DNA from 2 places in the Rhizobium indigoferae genome. Region 2 is predicted to be linked to the other one. Evidence: riboswitches for the same ligand, from Rfam matches in the RefSeq annotation. Region 2 holds a riboswitch; the other holds the start of a gene.

The links. Region 2 has a riboswitch for S-adenosylmethionine ahead of U5G49_RS00970 (O-succinylhomoserine sulfhydrylase). Riboswitches for the same ligand answer to the same signal wherever they lie in the genome.
Region 1: it holds a riboswitch for S-adenosylmethionine, as region 2 does, so the genes downstream of both, metA (homoserine O-acetyltransferase MetA) here and U5G49_RS00970 (O-succinylhomoserine sulfhydrylase) in region 2, are expected to answer to the same signal.

The regions. Positions count from the first base shown of each region.
Region 1 is NZ_CP140635.1:4,314,615-4,322,037, forward strand. Features, by position in the region: gene U5G49_RS21255 (SIS domain-containing protein) at 1-338, opposite strand, end outside; gene U5G49_RS21260 (GntR family transcriptional regulator) at 335-1,108, opposite strand; gene U5G49_RS21265 (aldose epimerase family protein) at 1,271-2,293, opposite strand; gene metA (homoserine O-acetyltransferase MetA) at 2,521-3,444, opposite strand; SAM riboswitch at 3,491-3,568, opposite strand; gene U5G49_RS21275 (ABC transporter ATP-binding protein/permease) at 3,719-5,569, shown strand; gene U5G49_RS21280 (hypothetical protein) at 5,641-6,270, opposite strand; gene U5G49_RS21285 (ABC-F family ATP-binding cassette domain-containing protein) at 6,391-7,423, opposite strand, start outside.
Region 2 is NZ_CP140635.1:184,572-191,994, reverse strand. Features, by position in the region: gene U5G49_RS01000 (transporter substrate-binding domain-containing protein) at 1-228, opposite strand, end outside; gene U5G49_RS00995 (methyl-accepting chemotaxis protein) at 664-2,658, shown strand; gene U5G49_RS00990 (VOC family protein) at 2,716-3,096, opposite strand; gene U5G49_RS00985 (hypothetical protein) at 3,519-3,797, shown strand; tRNA gene U5G49_RS00980 (tRNA-Gly) at 3,824-3,897, opposite strand; gene U5G49_RS00975 (2'-deoxycytidine 5'-triphosphate deaminase) at 3,955-5,049, opposite strand; SAM riboswitch at 5,123-5,201, shown strand; gene U5G49_RS00970 (O-succinylhomoserine sulfhydrylase) at 5,244-6,428, shown strand; gene apaG (Co2+/Mg2+ efflux protein ApaG) at 6,671-7,063, shown strand; gene U5G49_RS00960 (Hsp33 family molecular chaperone) at 7,273-7,423, opposite strand, start outside.

The DNA of each region.
Region 1 (7,423 bases), 730 kb from region 2:
GCCGCATCCTGCAACGCGACGATATCGGGGCTGGCACCCGACTGCGAGACGGTGAAATGGACGCCGCCCTCCAGATGCAGCGCCGCACCGTAGACGGAAGCGATCGACGGACCGACCGAGGCGACCGGAACGCCGCAGGTAATCTCGAAAAGATATTTGAAAAAGGTGGCGGCGTGGTCCGAGGAGCCGCGCGCCGCCGTCGTCACCACGCTTGGGCGGGCGGACGAAAACAGCCGGGCAATCTCGGCAAAGACCGGTTTTTCCTTTTCGAGAAGCGTAGCCACCACCTCTGGCGATTGGCCGGCTTCTTGCAGCATCAGTGACTGGTTGTCATTCATAGGTCATCTCCGATTCTCAATTCGGCTACGAAATCATAGGCATCGCCGCGATAATGCGAGCGGGTGTATTCGACGACGCGCTGGTCTTCCAGGCGCGAGACACGTTCGATCAGGAGCGCCGGCGCGCCTGATTTGACGTTCAGGATTGCGGCGGAGGACGGGTCGAGCGTGACCGCCGTCAGCCGCTGCAGCGCGCGCACGGGCCTGTGGCCGCTGGCCGTCAGCGCATCGTAGAGCGATCCCTCGCCGCCGGCATCGTGCCCGAGGAACTTGATCGGCACCACGGCGCGTTCAATCGCCAGCGGCAGGCCGTCGGCAAGGCGCAAGCGGTCGAGTCTCAGCACCGGCTCGTCGCCGCCGAGGCCGAGCAGGAAGGATTCCTCCGGCGACGGCGTATTGACCGCCCGCGACAATATCCGTGCGGCCGGCAGACGCCCGCGTGAACGCATGTCGGCGGAGAAGGAGGAAAGCCGCCAGAGCGACTGTTCCATGCGCTCCACTCTGCTCGACACGAAAGTACCGCTTCCGTGGCGCGATTCCAATGCGCCGGACGCCATCAGATCACGATAGGCGGTGCGCACGGTCACTCGGCCGAGCTTCAGAGCTTCGGCAAGGTCGCGCTCGCCCGGGAGTGCGGTGCCGGGCTTCAGCAGGCCTTCCTGAATGAGGCCGGTCAGCGTCTGCGCCAGCCGCTTGTAGAGCGGCCCGGTCAATGCCTCGTCACGCAGGCCGCGGCTATTCAATTCCGCTATCAGACTGGTTCTATCCATGGGCGCACAATAGAACCTATATAGGACCAATCAGCAAGACAGAATCGAGTGCCGAAAGAAAAAACCCTCGCCGGCGGGCCGGCGAGGGTTTCATAGCGACCAAATCTGACAACCGTGCGTCGACAGCGCCCCGCGTTAGAAACGCGCGGCGCTGGAGGACGCTCAGTTCTTGGTGAAGATATAATCCGTCTCCTGGCGCAGCACTTCGCCGGGGCGCAGAACCGCATTCGGAAAACCTTGGTGATTGATGGCATCCGGCCAGACCTGCGTCTCCAGGCAGAAGCCGGCGAATGGACCGTATTTGCGCCCGCCGATGCCGGGAGCCCCGGTATCGAGCTTGAAGCCGGCATAGAACTGTACGCCTGGCTCGGTGCTGCGCACTTCCAGCGACACACCGGAATAAAGGCTGCGGGCGAGCGCGACGGTTCGTTTGGCGGTGCGCTCGGCGGACAGGCAGAAATTATGGTCGTAGAACACCTGTTCGCTGTCGACGAAACGCTTCATCGGCGCCATCTCGCGGAAATCGAATTCGGTGCCCTCGACGGAACGGATCTCGCCGGTTGGCACCTGCTTCTCATCGGTCGGCAGATAATGATCGGCGGCAATCATGATATCGTGGCCAAGCGCATCGTCGCGACCGTCGAGATTGAAATAGGCGTGCTGGCAGACATTGGCGAGCGTCGGCTGGTCGCTGGTCGATTCGTAGGTGATCGACAGTTCACCGTTGCCATGCACCCAGAAAGTCGCCTGGATGGTGCAATTGCCGGGATAGCCGGCGCGGCCATCGGGATCGACGATCTTCAGCACCACGCGGTCGACGTCATGCTCGACGATCGTCCAGTTGCGTTTGGCGATATTGTCGCTGCCGCCATGCAGATGCGTCACGCCGTTTTCATTCAGTTCGAGCTGATAGTCCTTGTCGTCAAGCGTAAACCTGCCGCCGCCGACGCGGTTGGCGCAGCGGCCGGGTGTCGCGCCGAAATAGGATGAATAGAGGGGGTAGCTGTGGAAATCGTCGAAGCCGAGCTGCAGCGGCGCGTCATGTCCCTCGAGGCGCAAATCCTGGATGACTGCGCCCCAGCTTATGATCTTGGCCGTCAGCCCACCGCCCTTGATCACGACGCGATAGACGGTTTCGCCCGCCTTCGTCTGCCCGAAAACGTCCCGCTCCAACTTATCCGACATGATCGACCGTCCATTCTATCTCTGCTGCGAATTCCTCAATTCGGAATCGATTTGAGGAATTTGCAGCGATTCAAACTGTGCATTGCACGTCCGATGAAGACGCGCGGTGTGGTAGGGTTCGGGACAGGAACCTGCCCGCATTTGCTTCAATCCGCAACCGGCGGATCGGAAAGAAAATGCCGCAGCAGTGAGGCGGCGGCATCGGCTCGAGGCGCGATCGGCAACGGTCAGAGGTCCGTGCCGATCTCTTCCACATCAAAGGGCGTCGTCTGGTAGATTTCGTTGATCCAGTTGCCGAACAGGAGATGCGCATGGCTGCGCCAGCGGTTCTGTGGCGCAAGCGCCGGATCGTTATGCGGGAAGTAATTGTGCGGCATCTTGATCGGCACGCCGGCATCGACGTCGCGAAAATACTCGTCGGAAAGCGAGGTGGAATCATATTCGACATGGTTGAACATGTAGAGCCGCCGTCCCTTCTGCTCGTGCACGAGACACACGCCCATCTCGGGTGATTCCATCAGGATCTCCAGGTTTTCGGACTTCTCGATATCGGCGCGGCGCACTTCGGTCCAGCGCGACACCGGCACTTCGAAATTGTCGGAAAAGCCGTTGAGATAGATGGACGAAGGCTTCAGGTTGCGGTGGCGGTAAACCCCGAAGGCCTTCTCTTTGAGCTCGTATTTCGGAACGCCGTGGAAATGATAGATCGCCGCCATCGCGCCCCAGCAGACGTTCATCGTCGAATGGACATTCGTTTCCGTCCAGTCGAGAATCTGCTGCATCTCCGCCCAATAGGTGACGTCCTCATAGGGCAAGAGCTCGATCGGCGCCCCGGTGATGATGAAGCCGTCGAACTTGCGGTGTTTTACCTCCTCCCAGGTCTGGTAGAAGGCAAGCAGATGATCTTCTGACGTATTCTTCGCCTTGTGGCCGCCGATACGGATGAGCGACAGTTCCACCTGCAGCGGCGAGGCGCCGACGAGACGCGCCATCTGCAATTCGGTCTTGATCTTGTTCGGCATGAGGTTGAGCAGCCCGATCTGCAACGGTCGGATATCCTGACGGATCGCCAACGTCTCGGTCATCACCCGCACACCTTCCTGAACCAGGGTTTCGAAGGCGGGCAGCGTATCGGGGATCTTGATGGGCATTGCGGTCACTCGATCAAAAACAAAAACCGGCGGCGAAAAAATCGCTACCGGTCCGCACGCGGCCCTTTAGCGATTTTTTTAACGTGGCTGCAAGCCGGCCGGCCAAATCACCACGGAGCGCTTTAATTAGACCCAGTCGGGTCGCGAATCAACTGTCGACTGCAGTCAAGTGACCTCTGCCGCATCATCACAGTTTAATGAATGATAGAATCTGTTGATGGACCCGTAACGCCACCATGTTATTTATAGGGCATGGGCGATTTGGAAAAGCGTAATGGCAGATAAGATTGAGGGGAGGCCGGGCATCCGGAGGCAGGATAGGGTAGGGTATGATTTCAGCCTGACATATCGCCTCGGCGTCATGTTCTCAGCATTCTGGAATTCGGAAGTGCGTGGCAGGGTGCTGTTTCTGGCGACCGTGCTGATCCTCGTTATCCTGGCGACGTCCTACGGCCAGGTCATATTGAACGAGTGGAATGCGCCCTTCTATGACTCGCTGGAGCGCCGCGACCTCGGCGAATTCTTCCACCAACTCGAAATCTTCGCGATGATCGCCGGCACGCTGCTGCTGCTCAACGTGCTGCAGGCCTGGCTGAACCAGATGACCGCGCTCTATATGCGCGAAGGCCTGTCACGCGATCTCGTCGACCAGTGGCTGAAGCGCAAGCGGGCGCTGCGGCTTGCCTCCAGCGGCCTGATCGGCGTCAATCCGGACCAGCGTCTGCACGAGGATTCCCGCAACCTTGCCGAAAGCACGACAGGGCTCGTTCTCGGCCTGCTGCAGTCGACCATCCTCCTGGTGAGCTTCATCGGCGTGCTCTGGGAGCTTTCGAGCGGCTTCATCTTCCGCATCAGCGGCCACAGCTTCTCCATTCCGGGCTACATGGTCTGGGCGGCGATTTTCTATGCCGCTTCCGCCTCGGTGCTGAGCCAGGTCGTCGGCCGCAAGCTGGTCAAGCTCAATGCCGACCGTTTTTCGAAAGAAGCCGAGCTTCGCTTCACGCTGATGCATGCCAATGAGAACATGCCGGCGATCACCGTTGCCCGCGGCGAGGAGAACGAGCGCCGACGTATCAACACCGACATCAGCTCGGTACTGACAGTCGTCAAGCGGCTCGCCATGGCCAATACCAATCTCACCTGGGTTTCGGCCGGCTACGGCTGGCTGGTAATCGTCATCCCGATCATCGTTGCCGCCCCCGCTTATTTCTCCGGCGGCCTCACCCTCGGCCAGCTGATGATGTCGGTCGGCGCCTTCAACCAGGTCAACACGGCGCTGCGCTGGTATGTCTCCAATTTCGGCCCGATCGCCGAGTGGCGCGCCACGCTGATGCGCGTCACCGATTTCCGCCAGGCGCTGCTCGACATGGACGAGGACTTCGACCTGAAGGACAGCATCGCCTATGAAAACGCCGCGCCCGACACGCTGACGCTGAAGGATGTGGTGATCGTCGCCAAGGTTGGCGAAGATATCGAGGAATGCGGCGGTTTCCGACTGCGTGAAACCAATGTCGTGATCAAGGCCGGCGAAAGGATCATGATCAACGGCGATCACAGCGTCAACCGCAAGCTGCTGTTCCAGGCGATGGCCGGCCTCTGGCCGTGCGGTAGTGGGACGATGGGCCTGCCGCCAATCGACGACATGCTCTTCGTTCCGCAGGTTGCCTATGTTCCCGGCGGCACGCTGCGCGAGGCGCTGGCCTTTCCCGAACGTCCCGAAGCCTACGAGAAAGCCGCCGTCGAGGCGGCCCTCGACAAGGTTGGCCTGCATTCGCTGATCGCAAGGCTCGATACCCGCGCCCGCTGGGACAAGCTGCTCGACGGCGACCAGCAGAAAGCGATCGGATTTGCCCGCCTCCTGCTCGTGCGCCCGCGCTGGATCATCTTCGACGAAGTGCTGGAAGGCATGGAGCCGGAATTGCAGGAAACAATGGCCAACCTGCTCGTCTCCATGCCCGAAAGCGGCATGATCTATATCGGCCGCTCCGAGGCCTATCTCGAGGCGCTGAAGCCGCGCGTGCTGCATCTGCAGGCGCTGCCGTCAATTTCCGAGGAGCCGGCTGTCGCCCAGACCGGCGCCAGCGCCAGTGCGGGCGCTGCCGCCGTGCCCGCGCCGGCGCTTTAATACATGCGGCCCAAAAATGTGGAGCTGTTTTGGGATGACGGCCTGCATAAGGTAAGGACTTGAGCCGCTGGTCACATCGGCGGCGTGATGCCGTTGAGGCCGACGGCGATCTGGCTGGCCGAGATGCTGCCGTCCGCCGCCTTTTCGCCGGTGACGACGACGCCCGCGCCGGGCTTCAGATCATCCTTGGTCGCAGGCGCCAACGTCACGATCGGCGTGCCATCGGCAATCGCGATGGTCTTTTCCTTGCCCTGATAGGTCAGCGTGATCGTGTGGCCGTCCACGGATTTGACGGCGTTGCTGACGGTCGCATTGGTCATCTGGCTGTTCGGCTGCGCATCCCAGGGACGGTTGCCCTCGCCGGTTCCCTTCATCGACGCCGGAAAGATCAGCACCTCGATCGCCCCGTCCGGGCCTGTGCCCTTCGGAAGTGAAGCGACGCCGACGAAATCGCCGGGCTTGATATCCTCGACCGAGGCTTTCTTGATGCCGCCGACCTTCCAGCCGGATTTCAGCGCGATCGTCGCATCGCTACCCTCGCGCGTCTTGACGACGAGCGTATCGCCGCTGAGGCTTTCGATGGCGCCGCGAACACGAATGCGCTGGGCATCCTGCGCCTGTGCGGCTTGCGACAGGGCAAGGGTCACGAGGCTACCGGCGACAAACGCCGTGAAAATTCCGGAATAGGGCTTGCGAGACATCTGACTTTTCCTTGTCGCCATTGCGATCGGCAATATCCCCGGCTGCCGGACGGCACCTTATGCCGCAGGACGACACACTGACGAATCAAGGAAAAGTGAGCCTTCAGCCTCGAGAAAATCTCAGCCTTCCAGCTCTTCCCGCAGCATTTCGAGCTCCAGCCACTCCTCTTCCATCTTTGTCAGGCCGGCGCGCAGTTTTTCCATCTCGCTGGCAAGTCGGTTGAAGGCGGCAGGATCGCGCGTGAAAAGATTGGGATCTGCCATCACCTGTTCGCGCTTGGCGATTTCGGCTTCGGCCTTCGCCATTTCCTTCGGCAGGTTTTCCAGTGCGAATTTCTGCTTGAAGGAGAGTTTGACCTTCGAGCTGCCTGGCGCTGATGCCTCCGGCGTCTTCGGCTTCTCCGCCGCCTTCTCGGCTTTTCTGCGCTCCTCGAGCGCGCCCTTGCGTTGCACAAGCATGTCCGAGTAGCCGCCGGCATATTCGATCCAGCGGCCATCAGGCGCATCCGGCACGGCGGGTGCGATCGTCGAGGTCACGGTGCGGTCGAGGAAATCGCGGTCGTGGCTGACGAGAATGACGGTGCCGGGAAAGCCTGCGACAATCTCCTGCAGGAGATCGAGCGTTTCGATATCGAGATCGTTGGTCGGCTCGTCGAGGATCAAGAGATTCGTCGGGCGCGAAAGGATGCGCGCCAGCATCAGCCGGGCGCGTTCGCCGCCGGAGAGGTTTCTGATCGGCGTACGCGCCTGTTCCGGCTGGAATAGAAATTCCTTCATGTAGCCGGTGACATGGCGCTGCTCGCCGTTGACGAGCAGGCTTTCGCCGCGCCCGTCCGTCAGATAATTGGCAAGCGTGTCCTCGGGGTCGAGATCCTCACGCTTCTGGTCGAGCGTCGCGATCTCCAGATTGGTGCCGAGCTTCACCGTGCCGCTGTCAGGCGAAAGCTGCCCGGTCAGCATCTTCAGCAGCGTCGTCTTGCCGGCGCCGTTCGGCCCCACGAGACCAATGCAGTCGCCGCGATGTACGCGGATCGAAAACGGCGTGACGATTGCCCGCTCGCCGAAGCTCTTGGTGATCTTGTCGGCCTCGATCACCAGCTTGCCGGATTCCTGCGCCTCCGAAACCGTCGCCTGCACCGTGCCCTGCGGTCCC
Region 2 (7,423 bases):
CTGATCGGTGAAATTGAAGGGCGGGAAATCGACCGATGTCAGGAAGCGCAAGCGCACCAGCGAGGAGAGATCGGGCCTCGCAAGACGTTCGCGTGCATCGAAGAGCAGCGGCAGCGAGGGGGACGCCTGCTGGGCGGATGCGGCAAAACTCGAAAGAAGCACGCCCAGAAACAGGCCGAACGCGAGAAAACCCTTCAGAGTCAGGGATGCCAGCTTGGATTGCATCATCGTGATCTTGGTCTCTGGGTTAAGCGCGAAGCATTGCGGCGTCGGCGAGATGTATCAGAGTCATGCGTGGTGGGGAATATGCGTGGAGGTGAGCCGGATCGTGGCGAGGGCACGTCCCCTCACCACGTTTGTTACGCGGAGAGGGTTAGGGTGTGGGCAGCCATCGGCGTGGACCGACAGCCGTGGCAACGCACCCGAGACGACAATTCAGCCCCTAAAAATCACAGTCATCCGCCGCCTTCTGTTAGCGCGGAATTAAAGAATATCGCCTTTTATTTGTCGCGACGACATCGGACCCCGCCAGCCGATCGCATGATGCAAGCGTCAGCCCAAACGTAATCCCTAAACCGCAATATTGAAGCAGCGTTTTTCTGCAACAATTGATTTCAAAAGCACCGGGCGCGCGACACGCCCCGTCAATCGGGTGACATTTCCATGCTGAAACATCTGAAAATACGCACAAAAATCATATCGGTCGTGGCGCTGCTCGGGCTGATCACCATGGCCGGGCTGATCTATGTCATCTCCGAATTCCGCCGCGCGGATGCGGCCTACAGCGCCTTCATCGATCATGAAGCGCAGGCCTCGATGCTGAGCGCGCGCGCCAGCGCATCGGCGGTGGCCTCGGTGCTGCAGGTCACCTTGCTTGCCGACATGAAGCCCGATACGCCGGCATTCCAGACGGCGCTCGCCACACCGAGCAAGCTGCCGCAGGCGCGTGACCGCATGAAGCAGGCACTGGCGCTGGTGCCGAGCCGCAAACCGGCGATCGATGAAATCCAGGCCGGAATCGATGAGATCGAAACCCTGGCGAACAAGATCACCGAACAGAGCAAAGCCAAGGACAGCGCCGGCGCGCTTTCGAATGTTGCCCTGATCAACGCCAAGCTCAATGCGCTGACGCCGAAGATGATCGCCAACAATGATGCGATGATGACGATGCTCAACGATGGCGGCGACGCGCTCTCGGCTTCCGTCAACGGGCGGATCGTCTTCTGTTTCGTGCTGATCGGCATCGCGGTTCTCGCCGCCGTCGGCTTCAGCGTTTTCGTCGCGCAGATAGGCATCGCCGGCCCGATGGCACAGCTGCGCCAGCGCATGACGCGGCTTGCCGAGGGTGACACAACAAGCGATGTCAGCGGCCTCGACCGCGGCGACGAAGTCGGACAGATGGCAAAGGCCGTTTTGGTCTTCCGTGACAATGCGATCGAGCGGGCCCAAATCCAGGCACGCGCCGAAGCCGACCGCAACGTCAGCGACAGCGAGCGCCGCGAACGCGAAGCGTTGAAAGTCCGCGAAGCATCCGAACTGGAACGCGCCGTCGCCGCACTCGGCGACGGCCTGCGCCGCCTTGCCGCCGGCGATCTCGCCTCGCATATCGACGAGCCCTTCGTCGCGCATCTCGATGCGCTGCGCGAGGATTTCAACAACTCGATCGAGAAACTCAACGAAACCCTGCATACGGTCGGCGCCAATGCCCGGGCGATCGGCGCCGGCGCCAATGAAATCCGCTCTTCCGCAGACCAGCTTTCGCAGCGGACCGAACAGCAATCTGCCTCCGTCGAAGAAACGGCAGCGGCGCTGGAGCAGATCACGACGACGGTGCGCGACGCCGCCAAGCGGACCGAGGAAGCGAGCCAGCTCGTCGCCCGCACCCGCCTCGGCGCCGAGAAATCGGGCGAGATCGTCCGCAAGGCGGTCTCCGCCATGCAGCAGATCGAGAAGTCCTCGGGCGAAATCTCCAACATCATCGGCGTCATCGACGACATCGCCTTCCAGACCAATCTTTTGGCTCTGAATGCCGGCGTCGAAGCGGCGCGTGCCGGTGAAGCCGGCAAGGGTTTTGCCGTCGTCGCCCAGGAAGTGCGCGAGCTCGCCCAGCGCTCGGCCAAGGCGGCCAAGGAGATCAAGGCGCTGATCAGCACCTCCGGCACACATGTGCAGACCGGCGTCTCGCTGGTCGGCGAAACCGGCAAGGCGCTCGACGCGATCGTCACCGAGGTGCAGGAGATCAACCAGCACGTCCACGCGATCGCCGAAGCCTCCCGCGAACAGTCGATCGGCCTGCAGGAGATCAACACGGCCGTCAATTCCATGGACCAGGGCACGCAGCAGAATGCGGCGATGGTCGAGGAATCCACTGCCGCCAGCCACAACCTCGCCACCGAAGCGGCGGCGCTCAACAATCTGCTTGGCCAATTCAGGCTGACCGGCACCGGAGGCTTCACCGCCAGCGCGCCTATCGCCACAGCAGCACCACGCGCGCCCGCCCGCCCGGCAGCAAGGGCAGCCCCGATCCGCGTCGCTAGGGAAGGTACCGCCCGCCCGGCCGCCTCGCCGGCCCGCGCGCTCGGCCAGAAGATCGCCAACGCCTTCGGCGCCGGCGGCAGCACGTCGCCGAGCCAGGATCCCGACTGGACGGAATTCTGAGCCGGTCAAAACAGGCATTGGCAAGGGCGGCTGCGGCCGCCCTTGCTATTTGGGGACCTAACCCTGCCGCCAGCCGATCTCGACCAGGATGTTTCCGGGCGCCGTGCAATAAAACAGCCAGCCGCCGCGCATGCCGGCCGGCGGGCCGGACAGCGCAGCACCGGCAGCCGCAAGCCCGGCATGGACCGCATCGACATCCGCCCTTTCGGGCAAAATGAAGCCGATGTGATAGGTCTGGCGCCCGATCTCCACCTGATCGGCGGTGCCGAACTTGGCGATGGCGTGGCTGAGGACAATTTCGAGGCCGGCATCGTCTTCCAGGATCGCGAGGCCGTACTGGCCGCGCATATCCTTAAGTCTCAGGCCGAAATGACGGATGAAGAAATCCGCCGTGGCAGCAATATCGGGAACGTGGAAATCGAGATGGTTCAGGCGCATGACAGTCTCCGTTCGAAAAAAATCCCGGGACTGCCTTTTTGCCGTCTCCGCACGCCGCCGGGATCCCGCATCTTCATGCGGATCACGTCGCGGGTTCTCGTGCCATGGCACGGAGCAGAGCTTCCCCAGAGCGCTTAACACTCCAACGGAAGGGACCGGGCTTACCTCAACCGATCCTGCCTTTTTCGACGGTGCCGATCTAGCAGACGGCACCGGTTTCGGCAATGGATGCGTCGGTGCACCACTGGTGGAACGGGATTGTCACCCTAATATCAAGAGGTGGAGGTGGCGTCCGGCCGCTCGATCACGACGTCCCCGGCGACGCTTCCCGAAGGGTTGAAGAGCGGCATGGGCATTCGTGTCGTGAACTCTCTCCGGCAAGGCGTAGAGTGATACTATTCACGGCATTGGGAGGGATGGACATGAAACCTGCAATCATCGGCCTCATCGGCACGCTCGTTCTCGCCGGATGCAGCACCGTCACCTATGGCGGCCCCGGCCTCGAACCCATACCGGGAAGCATCACCTATAGTGGCCAACCGCGCACCAAGCTCACCAAATCACCGGTTGGTTCCGCCTTTCCGCATGATTTCATTGACCAGTACGGCCAGCAGGTGGAGGAAACCTACATCATCCAGCCCGACAGAAGCCTGATGATCGCGCATCGTCGGTACAAGCCGATCCGGTTTTTCGGGGATTAGGCGCATCAGGTATAGTTTGCGGGAGCTGGAGCGGGTGAAGGGAATCGAACCCTCGTATTCAGCTTGGGAAGCTGCTGCTCTACCATTGAGCTACACCCGCGTTGATGCGAGATTTCCAACAGATGGGGGCCGCTGTCAAGTCGCGGCCCCGGGAAGGTCAGATGCGGAAGTGCTTCGAGAGCTTGAGGCCCTGGGCCTGGTAGTTCGAGCCGAGACCCGAGCCATAGAGGCTTGCGGGCTTTTCCTGCATGTGCTCGTAGACGAGGCGGCCGACGATCTGGCCGTCTTCGAGGATGAAGGGCACCTCGTGGCTGCGCACTTCGAGCACGGCGCGGCTGCCGCGGCCGCCGGCCGGAGCATGGCCGAAGCCCGGATCGAAGAAGCCGGCATAATGGACGCGGAATTCGCCGACCAGCGGATCGAAGGGGGTCATCTCGGCTGCATAATCCGGCGGCACGTGCACGGCCTCGCGCGAGACGAGGATATAGAACTCGTCCGGATCGAGGATCAGCTCGTTGCGGCCGCGGCTATAGAGCGGTTCCCAGAAATCATAGATGTCGTGCTGGGCCTTCTTGTCGACATCGACGACGGCGGTGTGATGTTTGCCGCGATAGCCGATCAGGCCTTCCTTGTCTCCGGCGAGGTCGATCGACAGCGCGATGCCGCCGCCGGAAACGTTGGGCAGCTTGCTGGCGACCAGCGTCTCGCTTTCATGCAGCTTCAATAGTTCCGGCTCGCCGAGCAGGGCCTGGCCGACGCGAAAACGGATCTGCGACAGGCGCGAGCCACGGCGCACGACGATCGGGAAGGTGCGCGGGCTGATTTCGAGATAGAGCGGGCCGGAATAGCCTGATGGAATCTTGTCGAACTCCTGAGCGTAATCGGTGATGACGCGGGTGAAGATATCGAGGCGCCCGGTCGAGCTCTTCGGATTGGCCGAGGCCGACATGTCGGCCGGCAGCGCTAAGCTCTCCATCAGCGGCACGATGTAGACGCAGCCAGTTTCGAGCACCGCCCCCTCGGAGAGGTCGATCACATGCAGGCTCAGCCGGTCGAGCTTGTCGGACACCAGATGCGAGGGGCCGGGCATGAAGCTGGCGCGCACGCGGAACGCCTTGGCGCCCAAGCGCAGGTCGAGGCTTGCCGGCTGGATCTGGTCGCGGTCCAGCTCCCGTTCGGAGATCAGACGCTCCGTTTCGAACAGCGCGGAGATCGCGCGATCCGCCAGAATTCCCGTTTCACGAGCCATCATGCCTCATCCATCATTTGCCGCCGACAAAACCAAACTCGGGGAATTGACGCAAGCAGCTAACAGCAGTATTGCAGAATTATCCCGTGGTGATTTGGCCGGTCGGCTTGCAGCCACGTTAAACAAGTGGCTAAAAAGACCGGGTTGAAACCGGTCTGCTTTTGCGACCGGTTTTTTTGTTATGTGAAGGTGATGGCATGAGCAAGACCTGGCGCCCGGCAACCCAACTCGTCCACGGTGGCACGCTGCGTTCGCAATATGGCGAGACGTCCGAGGCAATCTATCTCACGCAAGGCTTCGTCTACGAGACGTCGGAGGCGGCCGAAGCCCGCTTCAAGGGCGAGACGGAGGGCTTCATTTACGCCCGCTACGGCAGCCCGACCAACGACATGTTCGAAAAGCGCATGTGCATGCTCGAAGGCGCCGAAGACGCCCGCGCCACCGCTTCCGGCATGGCCGCCGTCACCGCGGCGATCCTCTGCCAGCTGAAATCAGGCGATCATATCGTCGCTGCACGTGCCCTGTTCGGTTCCTGCCGCTGGGTCGTCGAGACGCTGGCGCCGAAATACGGCATCGACTGCACGCTGATCGACGGCCGGGATCTTGCGAACTGGGAAAAGGCGATCACGGAGAAGACCAAGGTGTTCTTCCTGGAAAGCCCAACCAACCCGACGCTCGAGGTGATCGATATCGCAGGCGTCGCCAAGCTCGCCAATCAGATCGGCGCCAAGGTCGTCGTCGACAACGTCTTTGCGACACCGCTCTTCCAGAAGCCGCTGGAGCTCGGCGCCCATATCGTCGTCTATTCCGCCACCAAACATATTGACGGCCAGGGCCGCTGCCTCGGCGGCGTCGTGCTCTCCGACAAAGAATGGATCGACGAGAACCTGCACGACTATTTCCGCCATACCGGCCCGGCCATGTCGCCGTTCAACGCCTGGACTTTGCTGAAGGGCATCGAGACGCTGCCGCTGCGCGTGCGCCAGCAGACCGAGAATGCGGCGAAGATCGCCGATTTCCTGGCCGAGCAAGGCAAGGTCGCCAAGGTGATCTATCCCGGCCGCAAGGACCATCCGCAGGCCGATATCATCGCCAAGCAGATGACCGGCGGCTCGACGCTGGTCGCCTTCGAGCTGAAGGGCGGCAAGGATGCGGCCTTCGCGCTGCAGAACGCGCTTGAGATCGTCAAAATCTCCAACAATCTCGGCGACAGCAAGAGCCTGATCACCCATCCGGCGACGACGACGCACAAGAACCTGACGGAAGAGGCGCGCGCCGAACTCGGCATCTCGCCTGGTACGGTCCGCCTTTCGGCCGGCATCGAGGATACCGACGACCTGATCGAGGATTTCGCGCGGGCGCTTGCCAAGGTTTCGGCCTGATCTAGCAGAAAGGCGGCCGGACCTCATTTGGGGGTTCGGCCGTGCCGGACCTCACAAGGTGAGGCCGGGGGAACAAGATTGCCCGCCGCGGCGTTCCGAAACGGAATTAACACTGACAATTAGGCTTAACGATCGAAAACCCTTCGGATCACAGCCGTTTCAGCGATGATAATTGTTCCGTTTCTTGACGGACAGGGCCTCTTATAAGATACGGGTAACATATCTTGACTAAGGTGCAAGGCATGTATCGCGCCCTCACAAGAGACATCGAAGTTGTAGTCGAACCGTTCTATCTGGAGGAGCAATCCGATCCGGACGACGATCGTTATGTCTGGGGTTACCGGATTGTTATCAGCAACAATTCCGGCATCGCCGTTCGCCTGGTCAACCGTTACTGGAACATCACCGACCAGAACGGACAGGTGGACGAGGTCACCGGTCCCGGCGTCGTCGGCGAGCAGCCGCGGCTCAGCCCCGGCGACACCTACGAATACTCCTCCGGCTGCCCGCTCGACACGCCCTCCGGGCTGATGTTCGGCCATTACCAGATGGAAACGGATGAAGGCGAGATGTTCGATGTCGACATCCCCGCCTTCTCGCTGGATTCCCCCGGGCTGCTGCGCGTGCTCAACTGACGTGTGACGCCATAGGCCGTACACCTCTGCCCAAGAGATCGCCGACACTGGCCCCTCATCCGGCTGCCGCCACCTTCTCCCCGTAAACGGGGCGAAGGGACCATGCCGCGACCTCTCCGTTCCTCACCCAACTCTCGCAGGGCACGTCCCCTCGCCCCGTTTACGGGGAGAGGGTTAGGGTGAGGGGCAGCCGTCAATGCGAACCGAGCCTACTCCGCCGGCTGAAGCTCGGCCGGCTCGAAGCGGTAGGTGGTCGAGCAGAATTCGCAGGTGACGGCGATCTCGCCATCTTCCTGGCTGGCTTCTATCTCCTCGGCCGAAAAGCCCTTCAGCACGCCTTTGATCTTGTCGCGCGAGCAG